Regions from separate parts of the Enterococcus mundtii genome, predicted to be linked through region 2. Evidence: a T-box and tRNA genes for the amino acid it is inferred to sense, from the RefSeq annotation. Region 2 holds a T-box; the other holds one or more tRNA genes.
What was found. A T-box is a leader RNA that pairs with one kind of tRNA and senses whether it is charged. The one in region 2 lies ahead of serS (serine--tRNA ligase), so its partner is inferred to be a tRNA-Ser.
Positions count from the first base shown of each region.

Region 1 (6,344 bases), 230 kb from region 2:
ATAGTCAACCGATCTTCATAGATAGTGATCATTATTCCATCATGATAGAGTGTATTCATCAATTCAATCGAACTGACTAATGGGAGTTCTCTATCATACAGTACATTTAATGGTTTGACGGTTAAGACAAGTTTTTTTTGCAATAGCTCCTCATCTATATCCAAAATCTTTCCATCACTACTCATCAATGCAAGGATATAAGGATCACTATTAAAACTTTTTTTGATACTGTCCCGCCACTCATTTTGTTTATTACTAGGTAAAATTGCCTTGATTCCAATATTTCCAGTTTGATACAAATAATAATCAAAAATGTAGTCAAATTGGTCATTCCAGATGTGATTGTCCGTTTTTATCGCTGCAAGAAGACTTTCACGTATTTGTATAGTCAGCTGAATATTAGCTCCATGCCAGAGTGACTTTATCCTATCAGTAGTATTTACCGAAAAAATGTCTGCTATATAGTGGAACACTAGTATTTTAAAGATATCTTCTAAGGCACTGACCGGATTGTCCATTCCTTTTTTTACTATACTATTTAAAACAGGAATTTCCTGAAACCCAGCTGAAATTGACTTGATCCCATGGAATAAAGAGAAGTCTTCTGAATTTTGCACATTCAACTTCAAAAAAAATAGTTCACTTAAACAAGGTGCTTTTGTTAGTGGAATCCTAGCATATGACACCTGTCCTACACCAAATTTCTCTTTTCTATCTACTTGAACAACAAACAAATCATTTTCCCTTTTATAAACGATCCAGCCACAATAATGTTGTAAATTATTTCCATCTTTATCTAGATTATTCAAATTTTGGAAAAGCATGAAGTCTGTTGGATCATCATTGGTCATTTTTTCAATGATTTTCTGTAGAAAACTTGGATGATCACTGCTATAAAAATCCATAGATCTTTTCAGTGAATCAATCACTTTTGACTGGTTTTCTATATCAATAAAGGATTGATCATCATCATTTTCTAGCATTTTTATGTACGTTGAATACAGTGAACTATAAAAATCTGGTGAAGCAACTCTTTGATTATTTTCCTTTAACGAAAGTGCTAATGTTAATATCTGTAGTTTTTGGAGAAATTCATTTTTATTGTTTTCTTTCATCATTTTTTCGGTATTCATATTTTCCTTTGCCAAAATTCTGTAAATAGTTCTACCCAATTTTAAAAGTTATCAGATCAATGTTTATTTTCTGTTTCTACATTTCCGATTCTACGGCTGCTGACTACTCTCATTTGGTTCAATACGAGACGTCTATTCAGATAAAACAAATTCGATACACCTACTTTTTTGTTTGATGAATGCTCGTATAACCGACACTGTAACTAAATCCAGACTAAGATCGTCATCTCTATTCGCTGTATGTCCAGCATTGTCACATTGATAGGTACAACAGGTTTCAATCATTCGGGATATGATTTGAAGCTAGGGTAGAGTCGCTTCTGCTTCTATGGATACAACGCCATTATCTTCAAGCTTCATTTCAGTTGACGGTTAATAGGGGGATAGTGCGGACGAAAATTGGTTTGTTTTCGATGTATCTATCGAATCTTCTTTTCTAATTTATAGATATTACTTGTTTTGACTAAACAGGTTCCCTCCCTACTCATCGTATCTTTTTACTTGCATTTACTTTCTTATTTGAGCGCTGACTTTCAAGTTCCGAGTCTCCTTTTGCTTGATAATTTTTGTACCAATTTGTTCCTAAGGAATGAAAAAATCTTCTGACCTACAAGGTAGCCTATTTATTTCTTTTTTAAAACCAGCAACATTTCTATGGTTTTCTGTTGCTTCTTCTCCTACCATATAATCCTTCTAACTAAATTTTTCTATCATCTAGTTTAAAATTTATAGATTTATGACGTCATATTTCGTACATTCTAACTAATTATAGTATAGTGACTACTCCTATAAAAATTACCCATTTATTTTAAAATCACGAAAAAAATACTCTCCCATAACATCAGCAAATTGATAGGTTGAAGAAAATAGTAGATTTATATGATGAGAATAATCATTTTCTCAGCTCTACAGTCAAAAGATGATACAGGCTCTATAATGAAGTAAACTGATAAAAACAAAGCTGCTCAAGAAAGGATATCTCCATGGATGAACCTACAAAAATTACTTAGTTTAACAGACAAAAAAATCATTTTCCAAAGAATTGGCTTTCTGAAAAAAAGAAGGTAGACCTTCTCCTACATGATTCATGTAGGGTTAGATAATCAACCAACAGTGGGTTATATGAGATGTAGGATGAAAGTGATCAAATATAGAAAGGGAATCAAAAATACCTTCTAAATACCTTATAGTAACGGGACATTGGAAGGAACAATAATATTAAGGCCAGCAAACGAGTGACTGATAGATACCGCCATTCCTTCCATTTTTTTACCGTATTGACTTGATCCAGGGCTAGGTTTTCCAAGATCGATCCAAAAAAAAGAATCAATCGAAGCCTATTTCTGCTTCGATTGATTCTCGATGAAATTCTTTCAATTTTAACTCGCCAACACTACTTGTCAAAGAGCAAAAAAAGATACTTACATGAAGTATCTTCGATGACCCGTACGGGATTCGAACCCGTGTTACCGCCGTGAAAGGGCGGTGTCTTAACCGCTTGACCAACGGGCCAGGTAAAAATATGAAAGTAATGGGCCTAAATGGACTCGAACCATCGACCTCACGCTTATCAGGCGTGCGCTCTAACCAGCTGAGCTATAGGCCCATAAAAACTAAAGCGGGTGACGAGAATCGAACTCGCGACAACAGCTTGGAAGGCTGTGGTTTTACCACTAAACTACACCCGCAGTATGGCGCGGGACAGAATCGAACTGCCGACACATGGAGCTTCAATCCATTGCTCTACCAACTGAGCTACCGAGCCAAACGGTTCCGACGGGAATCGAACCCGCGATCTCCTGCGTGACAGGCAGGCATGTTAACCCCTACACCACGGAACCAATGTTTTTAGTTTTTAATTGCGGGAGCAGGATTTGAACCTACGACCTTCGGGTTATGAGCCCGACGAGCTACCAGACTGCTCCATCCCGCGATAATATGAAAAAGGAGGATAAGGGATTCGAACCCTTGCACGGTTTTACCCGCCTGACGGTTTTCAAGACCGTTCCCTTCAGCCGGACTTGGGTAATCCTCCAATATAAAGCTAATGACCCGTACGGGATTCGAACCCGTGTTACCGCCGTGAAAGGGCGGTGTCTTAACCGCTTGACCAACGGGCCAGATAAAAATGAAACGGAGAAGGAGGGATTTGAACCCTCGCGCCGGTTTCCCGACCTACACCCTTAGCAGGGGCGCCTCTTCAGCCACTTGAGTACTTCCCCAAAACCATTAAGATTTTGAATAAATGGGCCTAAATGGACTCGAACCATCGACCTCACGCTTATCAGGCGTGCGCTCTAACCAGCTGAGCTATAGGCCCATAAAAACTAAAAGCGGGTGACGAGAATCGAACTCGCGACAACAGCTTGGAAGGCTGTGGTTTTACCACTAAACTACACCCGCGTGGCGGTCCCGACGGGAATCGAACCCGCGATCTCCTGCGTGACAGGCAGGCATGTTAACCCCTACACCACGGAACCAATGTTTTTAGTTTTTAATTGCGGGAGCAGGATTTGAACCTACGACCTTCGGGTTATGAGCCCGACGAGCTACCAGACTGCTCCATCCCGCGATAATATGAAAAGGAGGATAAGGGATTCGAACCCTTGCACGGTTTTACCCGCCTGACGGTTTTCAAGACCGTTCCCTTCAGCCGGACTTGGGTAATCCTCCAATATGAAATACAACGTCGCTATGGACCTTGTAGGACTCGAACCTACGACCGGACGGTTATGAGCCGTCTGCTCTAACCAACTGAGCTAAAGGTCCAGGCTCTTAAATAATCGCGGCGGAGGGGATCGAACCCCCGACCTCCCGGGTATGAACCGGACGCTCTAGCCAGCTGAGCTACACCGCGAAAAAAAGTATTCATTATTTAAATGAAATGGAGCCTAGCGGGATCGAACCGCTGACCTCCTGCGTGCAAAGCAGGCGCTCTCCCAGCTGAGCTAAGGCCCCTTGAAACTATTTACTAATCGGGAAGACAGGATTCGAACCTGCGACCCCTTGGTCCCAAACCAAGTGCTCTACCAAGCTGAGCTACTTCCCGTAAAACTAACGCGCCCAAGAGGAGTCGAACCCCTAACCTTTTGATCCGTAGTCAAACACTCTATCCAATTGAGCTATGGGCGCATATTTGTAATGCCGAGGACCGGAATCGAACCGGTACGGTGATCACTCACCGCAGGATTTTAAGTCCTGTGCGTCTGCCAGTTCCGCCACCCCGGCGCGTAGTACATTGGCAAAGCGGAAAACGGGGTTCGAACCCGCGACCCCCACCTTGGCAAGGTGGTGCTCTACCACTGAGCTATTTCCGCGTATTTACGATGCCGGCTAAAGGACTTGAACCCTCGACCCTCTGATTACAAATCAGATGCTCTACCAACTGAGCTAAGCCGGCGTAAAAAAATAGAATAAATCATATGATGCGGGTGAAGGGACTTGAACCCCCACGCCGTAAGGCGCTAGATCCTAAATCTAGTGCGTCTGCCAATTCCGCCACACCCGCAAAAATATGAGCCGTACAGGGCTCGAACCTGTGACCCTCTGATTAAAAGTCAGATGCTCTACCAACTGAGCTAACGGCTCATATGGAGGTTAACGGGATCGAACCGCTGACCCTCTGCTTGTAAGGCAGATGCTCTCCCAGCTGAGCTAAACCTCCAAAGATAACAAAGCGTGGCGGCGTCCTACTCTCACAAGGGGCAACCCCTCACTACAATCGGCGCTAAGAAGCTTAACTTCTGTGTTCGGCATGGTTACAGGTGTATCCTTCTCGCCATCGCCACCACACTTGGTGTTATCTATATTTGAGTAAATCTTGTTCACTCAAAACTGGATTTGAAGTATCAGTAAGAAACTCTCCGAGTTTTTTCATTTTATTTTGGTTAAGTCCTCGATCGATTAGTATCAGTCCGCTCCATACATCACTGTACTTCCACTCCTGACCTATCTACCTGATCATCTCTCAGGGATCTTACTTTCTTAAAGAAATGGGAAATCTCATCTTGAGGTGGGCTTCACACTTAGATGCTTTCAGCGTTTATCCCTTCCCTACATAGCTACCCAGCAATGCCCTTGGCAGAACAACTGGTACACCAGCGGTAAGTCCATCCCGGTCCTCTCGTACTAAGGACAGCTCCTCTCAAATTTCCAACGCCCGCGACGGATAGGGACCGAACTGTCTCACGACGTTCTGAACCCAGCTCGCGTGCCGCTTTAATGGGCGAACAGCCCAACCCTTGGGACCGACTACAGCCCCAGGATGCGACGAGCCGACATCGAGGTGCCAAACCTCCCCGTCGATGTGGACTCTTGGGGGAGATAAGCCTGTTATCCCCAGGGTAGCTTTTATCCGTTGAGCGATGGCCCTTCCATGCGGAACCACCGGATCACTAAGCCCGACTTTCGTCCCTGCTCGACTTGTAGGTCTCGCAGTCAAGCTCCCTTCTGCCTTTACACTCTTCGAATGATTTCCAACCATTCTGAGGGAACCTTTGGGCGCCTCCGTTACTCTTTAGGAGGCGACCGCCCCAGTCAAACTGCCCATCTGACACTGTCTCCCACCACGATAAGTGGTGCGGGTTAGAGTGGCCATAACGCAGGGGTAGTATCCCACCAGCGCCTCCATCGAAACTAGCGTTCCGACTTCTACGGCTCCTACCTATCCTGTACATGCGGTACAGACACTCAATATCAAACTACAGTAAAGCTCCATGGGGTCTTTCCGTCCTGTCGCGGGTAACCTGCATCTTCACAGGTACTAAAATTTCACCGAGTCTCTCGTTGAGACAGTGCCCAAATCGTTACGCCTTTCGTGCGGGTCGGAACTTACCCGACAAGGAATTTCGCTACCTTAGGACCGTTATAGTTACGGCCGCCGTTTACTGGGGCTTCAATTCGTACCTTCGCTTACGCTAAGCACTCCTCTTAACCTTCCAGCACCGGGCAGGCGTCAGCCCCTATACTTCATCTTACGATTTTGCAGAGACCTGTGTTTTTGATAAACAGTCGCTTGGGCCTATTCACTGCGGCTGATCTGACGATCAGCACCCCTTCTCCCGAAGTTACGGGGTCATTTTGCCGAGTTCCTTAACGAGAGTTCTCTCGCTCACCTTAGGATTCTCTCCTCGACTACCTGTGTCGGTTTGCGGTACGGGTCGTTGTTTTCTCACTAGAAGCTTTTCTCGGCAGTGTGACGTCAGGAACTTC
Region 1 is NZ_CP018061.1:2,811,979-2,818,322, forward strand. Features, by position in the region: gene EM4838_RS13055 (hypothetical protein) at 1-1,118, opposite strand, end outside; tRNA gene EM4838_RS13060 (tRNA-Glu) at 2,574-2,645, opposite strand; tRNA gene EM4838_RS13065 (tRNA-Ile) at 2,666-2,739, opposite strand; tRNA gene EM4838_RS13070 (tRNA-Gly) at 2,751-2,821, opposite strand; tRNA gene EM4838_RS13075 (tRNA-Phe) at 2,826-2,898, opposite strand; tRNA gene EM4838_RS13080 (tRNA-Asp) at 2,902-2,974, opposite strand; tRNA gene EM4838_RS13085 (tRNA-Met) at 2,993-3,066, opposite strand; tRNA gene EM4838_RS13090 (tRNA-Ser) at 3,079-3,168, opposite strand; tRNA gene EM4838_RS13095 (tRNA-Glu) at 3,182-3,253, opposite strand; tRNA gene EM4838_RS13100 (tRNA-Ser) at 3,268-3,355, opposite strand; tRNA gene EM4838_RS13105 (tRNA-Ile) at 3,380-3,453, opposite strand; tRNA gene EM4838_RS13110 (tRNA-Gly) at 3,466-3,536, opposite strand; tRNA gene EM4838_RS13115 (tRNA-Asp) at 3,538-3,613, opposite strand; tRNA gene EM4838_RS13120 (tRNA-Met) at 3,632-3,705, opposite strand; tRNA gene EM4838_RS13125 (tRNA-Ser) at 3,717-3,806, opposite strand; tRNA gene EM4838_RS13130 (tRNA-Ile) at 3,829-3,902, opposite strand; tRNA gene EM4838_RS13135 (tRNA-Met) at 3,917-3,990, opposite strand; tRNA gene EM4838_RS13140 (tRNA-Ala) at 4,019-4,091, opposite strand; tRNA gene EM4838_RS13145 (tRNA-Pro) at 4,109-4,182, opposite strand; tRNA gene EM4838_RS13150 (tRNA-Arg) at 4,192-4,265, opposite strand; tRNA gene EM4838_RS13155 (tRNA-Leu) at 4,276-4,361, opposite strand; tRNA gene EM4838_RS13160 (tRNA-Gly) at 4,379-4,450, opposite strand; tRNA gene EM4838_RS13165 (tRNA-Thr) at 4,461-4,533, opposite strand; tRNA gene EM4838_RS13170 (tRNA-Leu) at 4,560-4,641, opposite strand; tRNA gene EM4838_RS13175 (tRNA-Lys) at 4,649-4,721, opposite strand; tRNA gene EM4838_RS13180 (tRNA-Val) at 4,725-4,797, opposite strand; rRNA gene rrf (5S ribosomal RNA) at 4,810-4,925, opposite strand; rRNA gene EM4838_RS13190 (23S ribosomal RNA) at 5,017-6,344, opposite strand, start outside.
Region 1: it encodes a tRNA-Ser, which carries the amino acid that the T-box ahead of serS (serine--tRNA ligase) is inferred to sense. The anticodon was not compared.

Region 2 (6,344 bases):
TCATGATCGCAATCACTGGATTGTTTTCACGTGAAACAACGCCTGCTTATGGAATCACCACACTTGTACTAGGTTCAGCTATTGGTGGATGGGTCTTTTACTTGATGTACAAGTATATTTACCAGTACGAGTATCCAGGTGCTGATCGCAGTAAAAAACCAGGAATGGGTAAAACCTTGTTGATTCTAGGTGGAACGACATTGATCTGGGTCATTGCTTTTTCAGCAACAACCTTATTGCCACCAATTGTTAACCCATTATTAGATCCAGTGGTGATCATCATCATCGGTGCAGCGGCTCTTGCGTTGCGTTACTACTTAAAGAAAAAATATGGCATCGTTGGGAGTCTTTCTGTTCCAAGAAGATAGTTCATTGGACCTAGAAATTATGTGACTTACGAGAAGATAAATAAAAAAAGAATGTGCAGCGTCATGCTGGCACATTCTTTTTTTTATCTTCTATCCATCTCACAAAGGCAATCATGAGATTGAAAGATTATTTTTTATTATTATAAAAAATAGTGTTACTATCAAAGAAAAGAGACAATCACTGATATTAAAAAACATGTGGAGCAAGATAGTTAAACGAGGAGGGGTGAATGAATATGAAAAAAGTCAAATGGATATTTACTATCAATGCTGACGGAGTGCCTCTGTTTGGTTATGCCGGAATCAAAACTGGACAATTTATTCTTGGGCATGGAAGAAAGTTTCAAAAAGAAATGCGGTCTGTTTTAGGGCCAGAAATCGAGCTGGATTTCATTAGCTATAATACAAGAAAGCCGGAGACACTAACTGCTGATTTATTTGTGTATACAGATGTCGATGAAAAGTATCTTGACGAAGAGACGAAGAAAAAAGGCTTAAGCATTCCCTATAAACTATATTATTTGAATGAGATTGAAAAGATCAAAGAATCGATCGAAGCAAATGTTTAAAAAGTGAATCGCATCTTTTCTTTCTTGAAGTGTACTCGTTTCAGTTTAGTAAAAATATTGAGTAAGAAAAAAGAACGTGCAGTGTAAGACGAAAGCGCTAACTAACATTTGATTTTGATCAAATATTAGGAGACGCTTCATTATACTAGTACGCTCTTTTTTTAGGATTCACTGAGTAGTTCCTTAGAAAAAACAAGGGATTAGTAGAAGTTGTTGACTTACAAAAGAAAATCGATTATTTTAGTAGATAAACTAAACAAGAGGAGTGGTACTAAAAATGTCCAACTGGGAAACAAAGTTCACGAAAAAAGGATTTACTTTTGATGATGTCTTATTGATACCAGCAGAAAGTCACGTGTTACCAAACGAAGTGGATATGAGTGTACAATTAGCAAAAAATATCAAATTGAATATTCCTATCATCAGTGCAAGTATGGATACAGTTACTGACAGCAAAATGGCGATTGCTATGGCAAGACAGGGTGGCCTAGGTGTCATCCATAAAAACATGACAATCAGCGAACAAGCAGATGAAGTACGTAAAGTGAAACGTTCTGAAAGTGGCGTAATCATTGACCCATTCTTCTTGACACCACAACACTTGGTCGCAGACGCTGAAGAATTGATGAGCAGATACCGTATCAGTGGTGTGCCAATCGTTGAAACATTGGAAAACCGCAAATTAGTAGGAATCATTACAAACCGTGATATGCGTTTTGTTACAGACTTCCATATCGAAATCAGTGAAGTCATGACAAAAGAAAACTTAGTAACAGCCCCAGTAGGCACTTCTCTAAAAGATGCAGAAAAAATCTTACAACAACATAAAATCGAAAAACTACCGATCGTTGATGATGCAGGCCGATTAAGTGGTTTGATCACGATCAAAGATATCGAAAAAGTGATCGAGTTTCCAAATGCAGCAAAAGATGAACATGGTCGTTTGTTGGTAGCTGCCGCAGTTGGTGTCACTAGCGACACATTTGAACGTGCACAAGCTTTACTTGATGCTGGCGCAGATGCCATTGTCATTGATACGGCGCATGGACATAGCGCAGGTGTGATCCGTAAAATCCAAGAAATTCGTACCACATTTAAAGATGCAACATTGATTGCTGGTAATGTAGCAACAGCAGAAGCAACAAAAGCTTTATACGATGTAGGTGTTGACGTGGTGAAAGTAGGTATCGGACCAGGTTCGATTTGTACGACACGTGTGGTTGCTGGTGTGGGTGTTCCTCAATTAACAGCTATTTACGATGCAGCTTCAGTTGCACGCCAATATGGAAAAACCATTATTGCAGATGGTGGGATTAAATATTCTGGTGATATCGTCAAAGCTTTAGCAGCGGGTGGACATGCGGTCATGTTAGGTAGTATGTTGGCAGGTACTGATGAATCTCCAGGTGAATTTGAAATCTATCAAGGTCGTCGTTTCAAGACGTACCGTGGAATGGGCTCATTAGGCGCCATGGAAAAAGGCTCAAAAGACCGTTACTTCCAAGGTGGCACGAATGAAGCCAATAAGTTAGTGCCAGAAGGTATTGAAGGCCGCGTAGCGTACAAAGGAAGCGTGGCAGACATTCTCTTCCAAATGATTGGTGGTTTAAAATCAGGGATGGGTTATGTTGGATCAGCAAACCTAAAACAATTAAGAGATGATGCACAGTTCATTCAAATGAGTGGCAGTGGGCTGAAAGAATCTCATCCGCATGATGTACAAATTACGAAAGAAGCACCAAACTATTCTGTAGAATCATAATCAAACTTTTTGATCATAAAAAAGCAGCTAAGCAATTCGTGCCAACGAATCACTTAGCTGCTTTATTGTTTATTTGATTACTTTTAGGTTCCCCATGTAAGGCACGAGTACTTCTGGAACTGTGACTGAACCATCTTCATTTTGATAGTTTTCAAGGATGGCAGCAACCGTACGGCCAACTGCTAAACCAGAACCATTTAATGTATGTGCATAATGGATTTTTCCATCAGCATCTCGGTAACGGATCATCGCACGGCGCGCTTGGAAATCTTCACAGTTTGAGCAAGAACTGATTTCACGATACGTATCTTGTGCAGGGATCCATACTTCTAAATCGTACGTTTTCGCTGCTGAGAAGCCCATATCTCCAGTTGATAATGTCATAACACGGTAAGGTAAATGTAGTTTCTTCAAAATGTCCTCTGCGTCAGCGGTCATTTTTTCAAGTTCTTCATATGAATGTTCTGCATCAGCGAATTTCACCATTTCTACTTTATTGAACTGATGAAGACGAATCAATCCACGAGTATCACGACCGGCACTACCTGCTTCTGAACGGAATGCTGGGCTAAGTGCAGTGAAGTAAACAGGTAAATCTTCTTTTGCTAAGATTTCATTGCTGTAGTAGTTTGTTAAAGGAACTTCGGCTGTTGGGATCAAGGTTAAATCTGTATCAGCTAATTGGAAAACATCTTCTTTAAATTTAGGAAATTGACCAGTACCAAACATGGCTTGGCTGTTGACAGCATAAGGTGTCATCATTTCAGTATAGCCATGTTCATAGACGTGTTGATCTAACATAAAATTATAAAGGGCACGTTCTAAGCGAGCACCTAATCCTTTATAGTAAACAAAGCGGCTTCCTGATACTTTTGCCCCACGTTCAAAATCAAGAATACCTAGATTTTCAGCAATTTCCCAGTGAGGTTTTGGTTCAAAAGCAAATTGACGAGGTTCACTCCAACGACGAGCTTCCACGTTATCCTCTTCATCTTTACCCACCGGCACAGTGTCATGAGGCAAATTTGGGAGAGTTGTAGCGATTTGTTGTAATTTTTCATCAACTTGTGCAACTTCTTCATCTAGTGCTTTGATTTTCCCACCGACTTCTTTCATTTCAGCGATCTTCGCAGTTGCATCTTCTTTATTACGCTTTAATTGGGCAATTTCAGCAGATACATCATTACGATATTTTTTCAATTCTTCACTTTCAACCAACAATTTTCTACGAGATTCATCTAACTCCACAAACTCCGCTAAGATTTCTTTTTTAACGCCACGTGACGTTAATTTTTCTTGTACATAATCAACATTTTGACGGATCATTTTAATATCTAACATTTCTTTTCCTCCTTTTTTGTATAAAAAAAACCAGCTCATCCAAAGAAATATCTTGGGACGAACTGGTTTGAGTTTCGCGGTACCACCCAAGTTCAGTCTACTGAGACTGCACTTGTAAACAGATAACGGCTGTTACCGACCTTTCTTATTTCGAAAGGCACAATAGGTGAACTGGAACTTCGAAATTATTTTTTACTGATTTGCACCAACCATCAGCTCTCTTGAAAAAAATAAAATGTACTGGGTTCACTGTTTTCTTTTATTTGTATCCTAAGAATAGCGAAAAATTTAGTTTCCGTCAATATGTTCTGTCAGATTGCCGACTAACTTTTCATTTTTTTTAAGCGGGAAATGCATGATAAAAGACGTCCAATCTTGATCTGACTTCGCATAGATATAGCCACCATGTAATGCTACGATACTTTGTGCAATGGCTAGACCAAGCCCTGTTCCGCCAGTTTCTTGTGAACGGGATTCTTCCACGCGGTAAAATCGATCAAATAGATTGTCAATGGCTTGTTGGGGAATCATGGTACCATTGTTTTTGACAACAACTATGACTTCTGAACCAAGTTGTTCAATTTCAATGATGATTTTAGTAGCTCCTTTGCCATATTTTAGGGCATTCGTTAATAAATTATTGAATACGCGAACTAACTTTTCGGTATCACCATCCATGATCAGTGAATTGATTGGAGATTCAACAAAAATTTGGATATCCTTTTTAGAAGCTTCTAGTTCAAAATCAGCTGCTAATTGTTCAATCAATTGGATCAAATCAAATGCAGAAAAATTCACAGGAACCGCCGGCTGACGTACCTTGGTATACTCGAACAGATCTTCTACCAATGATTTCATTTGTTTCGCTTTGACATAAGCAGTATGGGTATATTTCAACAGATCTTCTTCTGTTTGGTACTGACCATCTTCAATAAGACCTAAATAGCCAATAATTGATGTTAAAGGTGTGCGAATATCATGACTGACGTTTGTAATCAGTTCGTCTTTTGATTTTTCAATTTTACGTTCATCTTCAATCGCCGCCACCGTACTATCCACTAAGCCATTGATACTTTTGACTACACGACTAAGATCGCCACTTAATTCGAAAGGGATACGATGGTCATAATTGCCATTAGCGATATAATGCAATTCGCTAATGATATGTCGTAATTGCATTTGTCGGTAGCGACGAATCAATCGCCAGTATAATACACCAACATCTAATAGAAAGAAAACAGGAAAAATAAAGTTTCGACCATTCCAAAACAAATCACTATCTAAACGCTGGGCAAAAATATTTTTAGAATCCCAAATAGCATTTGTCAAAGAAGGTGAACTACTGATGATCGAACTGATAATGACCAACATCGCTACATTCAATAGAAGCAGAAGGATGATCGTAATGATTCCTTCTGCTAATAATTCACTGATTTCTTTAGATGTCAGATTGATCCGGCGTCGTTTTTCGATCACTTTTTTATCTTGCATCAATTTTATAGCCCACTCCCCAAACGGTTTGAATGACTTTTTCTCCACCTGTTGCTTCTTCGATCTTGTCTCTTAAATGACTAACATGAACCATTACTGTTTTAGCAGAGACAATACTTTCTTGTTTCCAGACACGCTCAAAGATTTCATCTGCACTGAATACATGGTTAGGATGACTTGCAAGAAGATATAGAATACCAAATTCTAAGGCAGTCAGTTGGATTTCTTTTCCATCGATTGTTTTGACTTCATGTGAGTCTTTATTGATGATCAAGGCATTTACTTCTAGGACATCCGGTTGATCCGGCGTCACTTGCATTTTTGTGCGACGTAACAAAGATTTTACACGAGCCATTACCTCAAGAGGATTAAATGGTTTCGTCACATAATCATCTGCACCAGCAACTAACCCTTTGATTTTATCCATATCAGTCGTTTTCGCTGTTAACATAATGATAGGGATTTGTGATTCTTTTCTTAATTCTTTGACCACTTGCATGCCATCCATTTCAGGCATCATGATGTCTAGAATAAGTAATTCAATATCAGGGATTGTTCGTACTTTTGATAATGCTTCTTTTCCATCATAGGCTTTTACTGCTTCGTAGCCTTCATTGTGTACGTAGATACTAAGTAATTCAACAATTTCCTTGTCGTCATCTGCGATTAATATTTTCATAAATAGATCCTCCATCGATTAATGTGTTTACTCTTAATATTTTAGCAAAAAAAAAGATAAATAGATAAAAGCAGCGCTTTGTTAAGGAAAATTTTAGAAGAAGAGGGGGGAGAAGGGGGGAAATCTAAGATAAA
Region 2 is NZ_CP018061.1:3,042,625-3,048,968, reverse strand. Features, by position in the region: gene EM4838_RS14150 (DUF1129 domain-containing protein) at 1-368, shown strand, start outside; gene EM4838_RS14145 (hypothetical protein) at 599-937, shown strand; gene guaB (IMP dehydrogenase) at 1,215-2,699, shown strand; gene serS (serine--tRNA ligase) at 2,769-4,040, opposite strand; T-box leader at 4,091-4,303, opposite strand; gene EM4838_RS14130 (sensor histidine kinase) at 4,329-5,534, opposite strand; gene croR (response regulator transcription factor CroR) at 5,521-6,210, opposite strand.